DNA from 3 places in the Mesorhizobium sp. M7A.F.Ca.US.005.03.1.1 genome. Region 1 is predicted to be linked to each of the others. Evidence: riboswitches for the same ligand, from Rfam matches in the RefSeq annotation. Region 1 holds a riboswitch; each other region holds the start of a gene.
The links. A riboswitch is a leader RNA that binds a small molecule or an ion and turns the genes downstream of it on or off. The one in region 1 is predicted to bind thiamine pyrophosphate.
Positions count from the first base shown of each region.

Region 2: linked by a shared signal. The riboswitch ahead of EN990_RS32690 (YkoF family thiamine/hydroxymethylpyrimidine-binding protein) and the one ahead of thiC (phosphomethylpyrimidine synthase ThiC) in region 1 are both predicted to bind thiamine pyrophosphate.
Region 3: linked by a shared signal. The riboswitch ahead of thiB (thiamine ABC transporter substrate binding subunit) and the one ahead of thiC (phosphomethylpyrimidine synthase ThiC) in region 1 are both predicted to bind thiamine pyrophosphate.

Region 1 covers NZ_RZRO01000028.1:30,557-35,534, forward strand. The annotation lists gene EN990_RS14345 (hypothetical protein) at 1-414, opposite strand, end outside; gene EN990_RS14350 (metallophosphoesterase) at 417-1,754, opposite strand; gene EN990_RS14355 (hypothetical protein) at 2,246-2,509, shown strand; TPP riboswitch at 2,827-2,943, shown strand; gene thiC (phosphomethylpyrimidine synthase ThiC) at 3,047-4,882, shown strand; gene thiO (glycine oxidase ThiO) at 4,879-4,978, shown strand, end outside.
Region 2 covers NZ_RZRO01000139.1:1,856-6,833, reverse strand. The annotation lists gene EN990_RS32700 (ABC transporter ATP-binding protein) at 1-578, opposite strand, end outside; gene EN990_RS32695 (ABC transporter permease) at 575-1,336, opposite strand; gene EN990_RS32690 (YkoF family thiamine/hydroxymethylpyrimidine-binding protein) at 1,429-2,037, opposite strand; TPP riboswitch at 2,028-2,141, opposite strand; gene EN990_RS32685 (hypothetical protein) at 2,325-2,642, shown strand; gene msrA (peptide-methionine (S)-S-oxide reductase MsrA) at 2,712-3,230, opposite strand; gene EN990_RS32675 (glycosyltransferase family 39 protein) at 3,313-4,860, opposite strand.
Region 3 covers NZ_RZRO01000025.1:40,302-45,279, forward strand. The annotation lists gene thiP (thiamine/thiamine pyrophosphate ABC transporter permease) at 1-1,579, opposite strand, end outside; gene thiB (thiamine ABC transporter substrate binding subunit) at 1,588-2,586, opposite strand; TPP riboswitch at 2,630-2,744, opposite strand; gene EN990_RS13485 (thiamine diphosphokinase) at 2,832-3,491, shown strand; gene EN990_RS13490 (ABC-F family ATP-binding cassette domain-containing protein) at 3,493-4,978, shown strand, end outside.

The sequences.
Region 1 (4,978 bases):
CAAGTGGCCGTCGCGTCTGAGCTGGCCGATGCTCTCGAGCAGGCGTTCGACTATCTTCAGCTCCAGATAGTGAGAGAAGATTACGAATTGCCGCGGGATCACGGCGGCCGTGTCGAAGCGTATCCGCTCCGGAATGAGGTTCAGAACGGCGTTGTCGATTAGGGGCGAGAATGTCTCATTGAGCTGGAAGAAGACGCCATACCAAGCGAGCTTGCCGACTTGGTCCGAGAGACTTTTGTCTTCAAGAATATGGACTGTGGAAAGCGAGCGAAGAATGCTGGTCTTGCCGCTGCCTCTCGTCCCTGCGACGAAGACCGGCTTGGCGGCGGCAGAAATCAACGCCGACTTCTGACTGAACCACAGTATCGGGCGGCTTTCGTACTCGATCCTGTTGGGGCCGAACGGATTCTCCATCGCTATTCGTCCCTTACCTTAATGCGCCAAGCCGAGTTTGCCTTGGTGAGGCCGTCTATCTCGATGAAGCGCGCCGCTTGGAGCATCAGAAGAGAGTCTTCCAGATCTAGCCCGAGCTCGGCGGAGGCAGCAATCTCAGTGATCTCGTCCCAGAAGAGTAACCCATTCCCGCGCCTGGTGGCATGGTCGCGCAGTCGGCGCAGCAGGTCAAACGTGTCGTTGTTCAGAAAGGCCTTGCCGTTGGACATGGTCGAAATAAAGCAATGTTCGCCTTCCATGACCGTCCCGTCGGCGACATTGGTGCGGTAGGGTATAAGTCGGATGCCGACGAGCTCTCCCTGATCGGTCGTGAAGAAGACGAGCTCATTGAAACCTGACTGTATCTCTGGTGCTGAGATGCAGATCAATTTGCCGTCCGGAAACCTTGGATCGTTGACGATCTCGACCGGATCAGCATGTATGTGTCCATGCAGGTAGACGATAGGCTTGTTGCCCTGCAGCAGCTGAGTTCTGACAAATCCGCTGTTGAGCATCTCCGCGTATGGCGTAATGCGCGGAGTCTTTTGTGGCAGCAGATTGTGATGGCCGATTATGATGCCGTAACGCATGTCGGGCTGCTGGAGCAATTCCTGTAGGCCTGCAAGCATCTCACGCGAGATGTATGGCGTGTCCATCTGACCGTAATACTCGTCGTCGGACGCCTCCTTGTCTGGATCGCTGGGAGGTGTCGCGGGCGAATGTCCCGAGATGTCCGGCGAGCCGAGATCTAGAGGCTCTGTAGAAGGACTGAGTGCCTCGAGACGATCACGAAGGAACGCGGGAAGGTTTTGAAGCTCCCAACTGCCTATCGCTGTGTTGACGAGGATGAAGTTTGCGCCTGCGGATCCTGTCGGAAGTCTGAAGTGCACGGGTTGGTCCACGGGAACGGTCTGCCAACCCAAGCGGGCGGCTAAACTCGCCATTTCGCTGAATTTCTCAGTCGGTCCAAGTTCGCGCGCGTCATCACGGTTCACATCGTGATTTCCCGGTACGAATATCAACGGAAGCGCCTTTGAACTGCGTCCCTGTGCGCGGCAGAGCAACGTGAAATGCTGGAATGCCGAAGCAATGAAGGTCTTGTCGCCACGGCTCGTGAAATCCCCCATGAAGGCGATCGAATCCAAGGGCTTCGAAGTCGTCAGCCGCCGAAGTTTCGTCAAGACGGCACGCAGCGAAGACGCGCGTAGCTTCTGCGTTATTTTCGGAGCGAACTTGCTATCCTTGGCATCGATGTTGCTAGAGGAAGGATGCCAGTCCGGATAGTGAATATCGCCTACTTGAAGGATTCGCACCCGCCGCATAACTCGCCCCCCTGCCGAGAGCCATAGACTAATCCGTTCGCTTTTGCCAAGCGCGAACGATCATCCGCAGTGTCCTTAACGAGGTAGCCTGCACTTTTCGAGAATTGCCACGGCGGCTATTTTTCGGCTGTGAAGCACACGAGACCCGTGACGTGAGACCCAGTTGCTCAATGCCCAGTTGCTCAATGAGCTTTCTTACGAATAAGGGAGAATTTCCGCGGCCGGACTATCTCTGAGCGAGCGTGCATGACTGCCAACGGAAGGTCTTGCACGCACCCTTGCGATCTTGAGCAATGGTCGCCATGACTTTCTTCTTGCAGGCTTTTGAGTGGCCCAGCCTGCGATCACCAGACCCCACCGATTCTAAAGAGCGTGGCAGATGGGATAGTCGAGGTTGCCCGTGCACAGTCACGCTCAGGGCTTGCGCCGCCCAGAGGACACGCTGAAAAGGCAGATTGGGGCGCAAGCACGCCATTCACGAGAGGTTCGACATGAAGACCATGCAAGAAAAAGACATTCCGGCATTCGTACAAGCAGTTGTGGACGCCGGCTGCAAAATTTGCGCGATTGGCAACTTGGGATACGTCTTTGGCGATGCTGATTTCACGCCAGCGCAACGGAGGGCCGTCGAGCCACAGCTGCGTAGGATTGCTGAAATCTACGGCGAACGCGATCATCTCATGAACGAGATAGCTGTATATCTGCGGTCGATCGGACGCCATGTCGAGGTTGAGCCGAAGACAGGTATTTCCTGATGGCCGTGATCGCGAGAAGCCGTCTTCCAACCTCTGAATCCTAAAGGAGGTGACCCCCAAGGCCGTTCGTCACCTTCGACCAGAATAACCACATCCGTGACCGCCTGAGCTACTTGGTCGATACGCGCACATGGCCAATACAGTTTCTCCATCCTTCACGAAGCGAATGAGGCTTTGGCCATTCAGCCCCGGTCTACGGGGCGTGACTTGTCCCCGATGCATGCGCGAGCTCTCCGCCCGGCTGGCCGCCGGTCGTCGCCACCGGCCGAAGGCGCCCGAATGCGCTTGACAAGATAGCGTCAGCCCGTTCAACCTAAGGCATTCACCAGGGGAGTCCCGGCAAGGGGCTGAGATACTGCTGGCTTTCGCGGCGCAGTGACCCGTTGAACCTGATCCAGTTCATACTGGCGTAGGGACGGTGCAAGCGCTTTGCGGGAGTTTACGCCCGAGGTCCTGTTGCAGCAGGTCTACAGAAGCGTCTTTTCATCCTTCCGGCACAGAACTGGGTCTCCAATGCATGAGCAAAGGAGCCTCACGATGAATGCCCTCACCCCCGCCGTATCGACGGGACCACTGCCCGCCTCGCGGAAAATCCACAAGCCCGGCGTCCTCTACCCGCAGATCAGGGTGCCGATGCGCGAGATTTCCGTCCATCCGACGGCCGGCGAACCGCCCGTCACCGTCTACGATCCGTCCGGCCCCTACACCGATCCATCAGTCGAAACCAGCATCGAAAAAGGCCTTGCCCGGCTTCGCCACGAATGGGTCACGGCGCGTGGCGATGTCGAAGCCTATGACGGCCGCCACGTCCGGCCGGAAGACAATGGATTCGCCACCGGCGAGCGCCTGACACCGGAATTTCCGATACGCAATCGGCCGCTCAAGGCCAAGCAGGGCAAGGCGGTGACCCAACTTGCCTATGCGCGCGCCGGCATCATCACGCCAGAAATGGAGTTCGTAGCCATCCGCGAGAATCTCGGCCGCGAGGTGATGCGCGGCAAGCTGCAACGCGACGGCGAAGCCTTCGGCGCGGCGATCCCAGATTTCGTCACACCCGAATTCGTGCGCGACGAGGTGGCGCGCGGGCGCGCAATCATTCCCGCCAACATCAATCATCCCGAGAGCGAGCCGATGATCATCGGTCGCAATTTTCTGGTCAAGATCAACGCCAACATCGGTAACTCGGCTGTCACATCGTCGATGGCCGAAGAGGTCGAAAAAATGGTCTGGGCTATCCGCTGGGGCGCGGACACGGTGATGGACCTGTCGACCGGCCGCAACATCCACAACATCCGCGACTGGATCGTGCGCAATGCGCCGGTGCCGATCGGTACGGTGCCGCTCTATCAGGCGCTGGAAAAGGTCAACGGCATCGCCGAGGATCTGAACTGGGAGGTCTACCGCGACACGCTGATCGAGCAGGCCGAGCAAGGCGTCGACTATTTCACCATCCACGCCGGCGTGCGGCTGCACTACATCCCGCTGACCGTCGACCGGGTCACGGGCATCGTCTCGCGCGGCGGCTCGATCATGGCCAAATGGTGCCTGCACCATCACCGGGAGAGCTTCCTCTACGAGCATTTCGAGGAGATCTGCGACATCGCCAGAGCCTATGACGTCTCCTTCTCGCTCGGCGACGGCCTTCGTCCCGGTTCAATCGCCGATGCGAACGACGCGGCGCAATTCGCCGAACTGGAAACACTTGGAGAACTCACCAAGATTGCCTGGGCAAAGGACTGCCAGGTGATGATCGAAGGCCCGGGCCATGTCCCCATGCACAAGATCAAGCAGAACATGGACAAGCAGCTCGCAGTGTGCGGTGAGGCGCCGTTCTACACGTTGGGGCCGCTGACGACCGACATCGCGCCGGGCTATGACCACATCACCTCAGGGATAGGTGCCGCCATGATAGGCTGGTTCGGCACCGCAATGCTTTGCTACGTCACGCCGAAAGAGCATCTCGGCCTTCCCGACCGCAACGACGTCAAGATTGGCGTGATCACCTACAAGATAGCCGCCCATGCAGCCGATCTGGCGAAGGGCCATCCGGCAGCGAAAACCAGGGATGATGCCCTTTCGCGCGCGCGCTTCGAGTTCCGCTGGGAGGACCAGTTCAACCTGTCGCTCGACCCCGAAACCGCACGGTCCTTCCACGACCAGACCTTGCCCAAGGAGGCGCACAAGCTGGCACATTTTTGTTCGATGTGCGGGCCGAAATTCTGCTCCATGCGCATTTCCCACGACATCCGTGCCGAGGCCCAGAAGGAAGGCATGGCGGCAATGGCGGCAAAATACCGGGAGGGCGGCGATCTCTACATGCAGGCGGACGAGACTGGCGTACCGGTCGTGCCAGAGGCTCCCAAACCATCATGAGGGTGCTCGTCAAAGGGGCCGGCGTTGCCGGCCTCACCGTCGCTTTCGAACTCGCCGCCCGCGGCGCGACGGTCACCGTCGCCGAGATGCGGCATG
Region 2 (4,978 bases), on a different contig from region 1:
GCTTCGCGCACGTCATGGGTGATCAAGAGCGCCGTCCAGCGATGATGCCGCCACATCTGTTCGAGCCAGCGCTGCATGGCGGTGCGGGTCAGCGCATCGAGCGCGCCGAACGGCTCGTCGAGCAGGAGCATGTCGCGCTCCTGCACCACGGTGCGCAGCAAGGCCGCGCGCTGGCGCATGCCGCCGGACAGCTGCGCGGGAAAATGCCGCTCGAAGCCGGCAAGCCCGAATTCGGCAAACAACGGCGCAACGCGCGCCCGCGCCGCCTGTCTCCTCATACCTTGCACTTCGAGCCCGAGCGTCGTGTTGTCGAGGATGCGCCGCCATGGCATCAGCGCGTCGCGCTGCGGCATGAAGGCGAAGTGCCTTCCGTGGTCGTCGAGCCGCGCGCCGTCGAACAACATCTCGCCCTCGCCATGCTCGGCGCCGGTCAGAAGCTGGAACAGCGTCGACTTGCCGGCACCCGAGGGTCCAAGGATCGAGACGAACTCACCAGCGCCGACGCTGAGCGAAATATCGGCCAGCACGTCGAGCCCACCGAACGCCTTGTGCACATGCCGCAGTTCGAGCCGGCTCATCGCCAGGCCCCCTTCCCGGCAGTTTCCCTGCCGGCTCGCTCCCAGGGCATGGCAAGACGCTGCAGCAACACGGTCAACCCGAACAGGACAAGGGTCAGCGCCGCGCTGACACCGACGGCGGCAAGAACCAGATCAGGACGGAAATTGTTCTTGGCATTGAGCATGTAGATGCCCAGTCCCTTTGCGGCACCGGCATACTCGGCGAAGATGGCGCCGACCACCGCATAGGTGATGGAGATCCTCAACCCGGCAAAGAAGTAAGGCAGCGCCGAAGGCAGTCGCGCGAGCAGGAAGATGCGCCAGCGCCCTGCCCCCATGGCGCGCAGCATTTGCCCGATCTCGGCCTCGGTCGCCTCATAGCCTTCGACCAATGCGACCAGCATCGGAAAGAAGGTGACCAGCGCCACCAGCATGATCTTGGGCGCCAGCCCGAAGCCGAACCACAGCACCACCAGCGGCGCGACCGCCACCAGCGGCAAGGTCTGGCTGACGATGAAGACGGGAAACAACGCACGCCGCAGCGGCTGGAAGAAGTCGACCAGCATCGACAGCACGAAGGCGGCGCTGAGCGAACAGGCAAAGCCAAGAAGCGTGGCACGGATGGTCGGAACGGCATTGTCGGCCAGCGCCTCGCGATTGAGCATCGCTTGCTCGAAGACGCGTGACGGCGCCGGCAGTATCGTGGCCCTGATGCCGGAATAGGCGGCATAAAGCTCCCACGCCATCAGGAGCAAACCGGCCGAGATCATGGCCGGCATTGCCTTGACGAGAAAGCTCGCGATCGGGCGCGAAGCGACTGATGATGAGACCACGGGAGATAACCTTTGACGGCCGCGAGAGCGGCGCGGCTTCAGACGGCCGACGGGCTGTTGGCCGAGACCGTGACGTCGAGGGTTACGTGGCCAGCGCCCGGTCCGAAACGGCAGAAAGCCTCGTCCAGCGCCGAAAAGATCGCACCGGCGTCACCGCGCAGTTTCGTGCAGAAATGCTTGGAGCGCTCATAGACGCCGGACTGCTTGAGAAAGTCTATGCAGCCGTAGATCTCGTCCATGTGGTCGTCTGTGCCCATCACATAGAGCGAGAACTGCGCCGCCGCCGGCTGGCCGGTGGCAGCAGCATTGCGCACCGCCGCGACGGCCGCATCTTTACGCGGGCCGAGTGGCCCGACGGGCCTGCCAAACGCATCGGAGCGGCAGATCGGATCATCCGGCTCGCCCGGGCAGCCGCGCGAGATGGTGGCCGACAACACGCAATGTTTGCCGCTGCGTGCCGCCGCCACGAAGAGGTCGCGCATGGCAGGAAACAGCACTTCGGGCGGCCCGACCAGCAAGGTCGAGATGTCGTCGGTCTCGATCCTGAGTTTGTCGCGCCAGGGATCGAGCGCACCGAGCGCGCCAAGGATGACACCGACGAAATCGTCGGTCATGGGATATAGGGAAATCTGTGCGCCTGAAAACATCGCCCGCCTCGCTCCGCTGGTATTACCCAGATCAGCTTCTAGGGTCTGTGGGCTTGCCGCCCCCGTCTCAGCCCCGACCGTACGGAGCACCCCTGTGGATGTGCGCCTTAAAGCATCATTCGAGTTGAAGGAAAAGCCGTTTTTTTATCGCACTGCGCCAAAAGCATTGCGCCAGGGCGGGAGCGGTTGGCTCTGCCGGCGCGAGAATTTATCGGGAACCTTCACCAGGCCGCGAGGTTGTCCCACCAGTCGCTACGCGACGAGTTCACAGACAATGGAGACAAACCATGTTCATGAAAATCCTCGCAGCTTCGGCGCTCACCATTGGCCTGGCGACATCGGCCATGGCGCAGAGCAATGGCACAAGCGGCACCGACGGATCCGGCGGCAGCGGCAAGTCGGTCACCGTCGACCCAAATACGCCGGCTTCGCCGAACACGGTAGACCCCGGCACGACCAACAGTACGACGGTAGCACCGGGCGCCACGAATTCAAACGCGGATGAAAATTGCCCTGCCCATCCGCAGGGCGCACAGCCCGATGCCAGTGGTACGTCGCCGGGCACCACCGCGCCGACAGTTAACGACAACCATTGCGGCAAGTAGGAATTGCAATGAAAAGAAGCCGCGGAGCGAGCGCTCCGCGGCTTCTCAAATCCTGTCGTATCAGTGTATCTACGGCACCGCTTTTTCCCGAACCGGCAGCTTCCACCCCGGCCTGACGAAGTGGCAGGTGTATCCGTTGGGATATTTCTCCAGATAGTCCTGATGCTCGGGCTCGGCTTCCCAGAAGGGGCCAACGGGTGCGACTTCGGTGACGACCTTGCCCGGCCACAGGCCCGAGGCATCGACATCGGCGATCGTGTCCTCGGCGATGCGCTTCTGTTCGTCGCTGGTGTAGTAGATAGCCGAGCGATAGCTCATCCCGACATCGTTGCCCTGACGGTTGCGGGTCGTCGGATCGTGGATCTGGAAGAAGCGTTCCAGCAGCGTGCGATAGCTTATGATGGCCGGATCGAAATTGATCTCGATGGCTTCGGCATGGCTGCCGTGGTCGCGGTAGGTGGCGTTGGGCACGTCGCCGCCGCTGTAGCCAACACGGGTGGAAATGACGCCGGGATAGCGCCGTATCAAATCCTGCATACCCCAGAAGCAGCCACCGGCAAGGACTGCGCGTTCGGTCGAAGTCGCCATATCACGTCTCCTCAAAGGCAAGTTTGTCTGGACATAGATGGGCATTGTCACCTGCTTCGTCCAGCGGACCGGCGGATCTGCTTCAGTTGCTCGGTCGGGCGAGGCCGTCGATAGCACCCGGCAACTGCCGCGCGCCAGGCGGAATGGCGGCGAAGCTGATCGCCACCGGCGGCGCCTTGAGCGACCAGTCGAAAAGAACGGTTTTGACCGGGATGTCGCCCACCCACGCCTGCAGATAAGATGGCACATCGCGCCCGGGCCAGACCAGCAATATGCCATGCTCGCGCAGCCGCTCCTTGGTGATCCAGGGGGCGTACTGCATGTTCAGTTCGGTGAAGATCGACGGCTTGTCATAGGCATTGAGGCCCGCCAGCGGCGCAATAAGGGCATGGCCGCCGACGATGTCGAGCCGATCGGGCGTCGCAGCGTGCCAGACAGCCTCTGCCTCATCCGAGATCTTTTGCGCCGGCCAGCAGACGGCGTCCATGCGCCCACGCAGATTGCATTTCGTCCAGCGGATGCCCGCATAGGCACCGGATATGCCGACAATGGAGATGAGCGCGCAGATCGCCAGCTTTCGCATCTCGATGGCGCCGAGGCGATGGCCCAGCAAGGCGAGCGCCACAACGCCAGCAAGATTGTACATCGGCGCGCCCCAGGCCTCGCCGGCGCCGGTGAACAGGGACGCCACCATGACGAGGATCGCCGGGCCAACCCCCATCCACAAGAGATAGACCAGCGTGCCGCGCCCGACGGGCTTTTGCGGCGCGGGCGAGCGCCGCAGCAGCCCTGATATCGCCAGCACCAGAAGAAAGCCGCCGAGCCCGGCCATCTGGACGCCGATATAATAAAAGCGGGAGCGATGGGCCACCACCCACTGATCGCGCCAGGCGGCATAGGTCAGCGGCAGGAAATCGACGCGGCAGAGTTCGGCGGCCAGTGGAGCGGCGACAGCGCCGAAAACCGCGAGCCCGAGCCATGGCCAGGGCGTGGCGAGCCGACTGCGTGCGCGTGTGTCCGACAGCAGCCAGATCGCCCCGAAAAGCAATAATAGGCCGGTGGAAAGCTTGGCATAGAGCCCGACGCTCGACACCAGCCCGAGCGCCAGCCACCAGCCCGGCCCACCACCACGGCCCGCACGCCACAACAGCCAGCAGATAGCGGCCCAGAAGGGCATCTGCGCGTAGTCATGATTGAACTGTGGGGTCGGCCAGCCGAAGAAATAGAGCGACGGCATCAGAAGCACGGCGGCCAGCGCGCGGGTTCGCCCGAGCATGTCGCGGGCCAGCAGATAGACTAGCACGAAAGTGGCCGAGATCGTTAGCTGAGCCACGAGATATTGCGGCCAGCGGAACGATCCGGTCAGAAGATGGCTGATCTCGAGCAGCCAGCCGGGAAGCTGTGGATGCTTGTAGGTCAACAGCACCCATTCGCGGCCCCACATGAAGCCTTCGACGACATCGTTGGGCGGTGACACGTCGACAAGCGCGGGCGCCACGGTCCAGCACAGGATCTGTGTCAGGCATAAAAGCGCTAGGCCGGCTTCTGGATAGCGCGTCAGCCCCTGCCAGATCGACGACTGCCGCCAGTCGCCTGGAACAGAACTGCCGACCGGCAGCCAACCGTTCATGGGTTCGTCGATTCGCGTCATGCGGTGGATAAATCACACCGGACGGTTTTTGGAACAGCCCAGAACTCGAAGCTTACGAAAATGTATACTTGGGTGACCATGGCAAAACCAAGATTGA
Region 3 (4,978 bases), on a different contig from region 1:
TCAACGCGAGACAGACGAGGCCGAGCAGCAGTGCGAGGCCGGCGGCATCCTCGGTGCGGTAGCTGCCCATCCGAGCCAGAAGAAGGTAGGGCAATGTCTGCACGGAATCACTGCCGAACAAGGCAATGACACCGAGATCGCCGAGCGACAGCGCCATGGCGAAAGCGAAGGCCGTGGCGAGCGGTCGCCGCAGCGACGGCCAGTCGACCAGCATCAGCCGGTTCCAGCCCGCAATGCCGAGCTGTGCACAGAGCCGTTCGTGACGCTCGCTCGCTGCATCATAGGCGGGACGCACGGCGCGGAGCGCAAACGGCATCGCCATCACCGCGTTGACGGTGACGACCATGACCGGGGCGAGGGCGAAGACATCGCCGACAAGGCGCAACAACAGGAACCAGCCGGCGCCGACGACGATCGGCGGCACGACCAGGACAAAGCCGGCGCCGGTATCGGCGGCATGTTCGAGCAGTGTCTTGCGGCCAGTCCGGCTGTTCAGCGCCAGTGCCCGCCGCGCCATGGTCAGCGCCAGCGACAGCATCACCGAAAGCAGCGCCGACAGGAAGGCGAGCGCCGCGCTGGTCAGCGTTGCCTGCCGGACAGTGGCCTCGCCGGCCAAGCGGGCGAGATCGGCACTCAATCCGGCCATCACGGTTGCCGCCATCGGCCCGACGACGAACAGCAGCGCCAGGACGATGAGTAGCGCGTTCAACCAGGTCTCGCTCCGATTGACCGAAAGATGGCGGCGTTGCGCGACCGGCAAATTGGTGTCGCCGACCACATTGGCGCCTAGCCGCGTCAGTGCCAGCACCACGATAAAGGTCAAGGCGATCTGCAGCAGCGTCAGTGTAACGGCCCGCGTGGGATCGAAATCGAAGCGCAGCGCCTGGTAGATGCCGACCTCAAGCGTCGTCGCGGCCGGCCCGCCGCCGAGCGTCAGCACGATCGTGAAGGATGTGATGCAGAGCATGAACACAAGCCCGGCGACGCCGGGCAGTGCGGCGCGCAGCGTTGGCCATTCGATCAGCCGGAACGCCGGCCGCGCCGCCATGCCGAGTTGGCTCGCCAGCCGCCATTGGTCGGCCGGTATGGTCTGCAGCGCCTCGAGGAACAGCCGCGTCGCCAGCGGCAGGTTGAAGAAGACATGGGCGACGAGAATGCCGGACAGGCCATAGATGCCCGGCCAGCTTCCGCCGCCGATAACGGCAAGCACGCCGGCGAAATAGCCGGCACGGCCATAAAGCGCCAGGATGCCGAGCGCTGCAACGATGGCCGGCAGCGCCAATGGCACGGCGAAGATCTGCAGGATGAAGGCGCGGCCGAAGAAACGTGGATGCCGCGACAGAGCGCGCGCCACAAACAGCCCCGGGATGACCGAAAGCAGCGTCGACAGGACCGCTTGCCAGAGCGTGAAGCGAATGACGCGAAGCAGATAGGGATCGAAGGCTGCCCAGGCGCCCGAGAAATCATGGGCGCCCTCGAAAAGCAGGCCAGCAAACGCGCCGCCGATCAGCAGCGCGATTGCAGCGAGCGCGACAATGCCGGCACTGACGCGGGAATCCGTGGAATGCGCCGGCGCCATCGCGCTGCCTATTTGCTCATCGCCGCCAGCCATTCATCGACCCAGGCCTTGCGGTTGGCGGCGACCTCTTGCGGGCTGAACAGCAAGGTCTTCGTCGGCTTGACCAGTTTGTCGAAGGCCGGATTGAGCGGCTTGTCGGTCTTGCCTGCCGGGAACATCCAGTTGGTCTCGGGGATGGCATCCTGGAATTTCGGCCCGGTCATGAAGGCCATGAACTTGGCCGCCAGCGGATTCTTGGCTCCTGTCGTGGTGATACCCGCCACCTCGATCTGCAGATACTCGCCCTCCTCGAAGGAGGCCGCTTGGTAGCGCTCCGTGTTCTCGGCGACCATGTGGTAGGCTGGCGACGTCGTGTAGGACAGCACCATCGGCGCCTCGCCCTTGGTGAACAGCCCATAGGCCTCGCTCCAGCCCGGCGTCACGGTCAGCACCTTGGCCTTGAGCTTGGCCCAGGCCTCGGGTGCCTTGTCGCCATAGACCGACTTGACCCAAAGAAGCAGGCCGAGGCCTGGCGTCGAGGTGCGCGGGTCCTGGATGACGATCTTGTCGTTGGCACTGCCTTCGATCAGCTCCTTCAGGCTCTTCGGCGGCGTCTTCATCTTCTGCGTGTCGTAGACGACAGCGAAATAGCCGTAGTCGAAGGGGACAAACGTGTCGTCGCTCCAGCCGCCCGGCACACTGACATCCGTCACCGCGCCATGCGGCGCGAACAAGCCTGACGCCTTGGCATCGGCGGTGAGATTGGTATCCAGGCCAAGCACGATATCGGCCTTGGTCGATGTGCCTTCCAATCTGACGCGGTTGAGCAGCGCGACGCCATCGGCGACCGAGACGAAGTCGACGTCGCAGCCGCATTCGGCCTCGAACTCCTTCTTCACCACGGGACCCGGACCCCAGTCGGCGGTGAAACTCTCATAGGTGTAGACGGTGAGCTTGTCCTTGGCCAAGGCGGGCCCGGACAAGGCCACGACCGTTGCTGAAACAAGAGCATATAAAAGCGTGCGCATCGGCGCCTCCTTCGTTCGAATTGAAAGGAATTGAGGCGTCGGACTGTCCGAAACGTCTAATCCCTCCGCCGGTACAAACCGGATCAGGTTCAGCGGGTTGGCGAGACTGCCTCTCAGCCGGTCCGCGAAGATCGCGTCCGGCACCCCGTTAGAGCGTTTCGACACATAGGCCGGGCCGATCCGCCATGCAAGCGGGAGTTTGCCGCCTTCCGTTTCCCGTGCCGGGCTGGTAAGGGCCACACGATATGAGCACATTCACCATCCTGCTTGGCGGCGATCTCATCCGTACGCCACGGCTCGACCGTCAGGTCAAAGGCTCCCGCGTCATCGCCGCCGACGCCGGCATCGGTCATGCGCGGTTGCTGGGTCTCGTGCCGGAGCTGTGGGTGGGTGATTTCGATTCGGTGCCGGCCAACCTGCCGGACGATCTCGCTTCCGTGCCGCGTCGGACCTTCCCGGCGGAAAAGGACCAGACCGATGGCGAACTTGCCGTCGCCGCGGCACTGGAGCGCGGCGCGACCCGCCTGGTGCTGGCCGGCGCCTTTGGCGGCAAGCGCGCCGACCACGCTTTTCTGCATCTGTCGCTCGCCCTGCGGCTGGCGGAGGCGGGAACGGACGTGCTTTTGACCAGCGGCGCTCAGGAAGGCATCCCCCTGCTGCGCGGAACGGCCGGCTTCGACTATGCCGACGGCACGCTGTTTTCGGTGCTCGGCTTTTCCGAGCTCGACGGCCTGACCGTCACCGGCGCCAAATGGCCGCTCGCTCACGTCAAGGTGGCGTTCGGTTCGTCGCTGACCATTTCCAACGAGGTCAAGTCCGACAAGACCGGGGGCCGCCTCGAAATCGCGCTCGGCCATGGCCGCGCGATGCTGCTCGCTCATCCCTATCCCTTACCTGAAAGCTGACATGGCCCCGCCCCTTCTCAACCTCGACGGGATAAAACTGACCTTCGGCGGCACGCCGCTGCTCGATGGCGCCGCCTTGACGGCTTCGGCCGGCGACAAGATCGCGCTGGTCGGCCGCAACGGGTCCGGCAAGTCGACCCTGCTGAAGATCGCCGCCGGCCTGATCGAGCCGCAGGACGGCGAAGTGTTCCGCCAGCCTTCGGCGACCGTCCGCTATCTGCCGCAGATGCCCGACATGGAAGGTTTTGCCACTGTCCGCGCCTATGTCGAGGCCGGGCTTGGCCCCGCCGACGATCCCTACCGCGCCAGCTATCTGATGGAGCATCTCGGCCTGTCGGGTGAGGAACGTCCGAACGACCTGTCGGGCGGGGAGGCGAGGCGCGCCGCCCTTGCCCGCGTCATGGCGCCGGAGCCCGATATCCTGCTGCTCGATGAGCCGACCAACCATCTCGACCTCTCGGTCATCGAATGGCTGGAAGAAGAACTCATCCGCACCTCCTCGGCGCTGATCGTCATCTCGCACGACCGCCGCTTCCTCGAACGCGTGTCGCGCGCCACGGTCTGGCTCGATCGCGGCCAGACCCGCAGGCTGGACAAGGGCTTCGGCCATTTCGAGGAATGGCGCGACCTGGTTCTGGAGGAAGAAGAACGCGAGCAGCACAAGCTCGGTCGCCAGATCGTTCGCGAAGAGCATTGGCTGCGCTACGGCGTGACGGCGCGGCGCAAGCGCAACATGCGCCGGCTCGGCGAGTTGCAGACCATGCGTCAGCGTTTTCGCGGTCATCGCGGGGCCGAAGGGTCGGCGATCATGGTGGCGAGCGACGCCACCGAGTCCGGCAAGCTGGTGATCGAGGCGAAAAACATCGAAAAGAGCTTTGGCGATCTCACCGTGGTCAAGGCGTTTTCGACCCGCATCCAGCGCGGCGATCGCGTTGGCCTGGTCGGGCCGAACGGCGCCGGCAAGACCACGCTCTTGAAGATGCTGACCGGCGAGATGAAGCCGGACGCAGGTTCGGTGCGGCTCGGCACCAATCTGGAGATCGCAACGCTCGACCAGAAGCGCGAGGCGGTCGACCCGCAGGAGACGCTGGCACAATATCTCACCGATGGGCGCGGCGAAAACCTCGTCATCAATGGCGAGCAGCGCCACGTGGTCTCCTACATGAAGGATTTCCTGTTCAAGCCGGAGCAGGCGCGCACGCCGGTGCGCGAGTTGTCCGGCGGCGAGCGGGCGCGGCTCCTGCTGGCGCGCGTGCTGGCGCGGCCCGCAAACCTTCTGGTGCTCGATGAGCCGACCAACGATCTCGACATGGAGACGCTTGAACTGCTGCAGGAACTGGTCGCCGGTTTCGCCGGCACCGTCATCCTGGTCAGCCACGACCGCGATTTCCTCGACCGCACCGTGACCAGCCTGATCGCGCCGGATGGTGAAGGCCGCTGGATCGAATATGCCGGCGGCTACTCCGACATGTTGGCGCAGCGCGGCG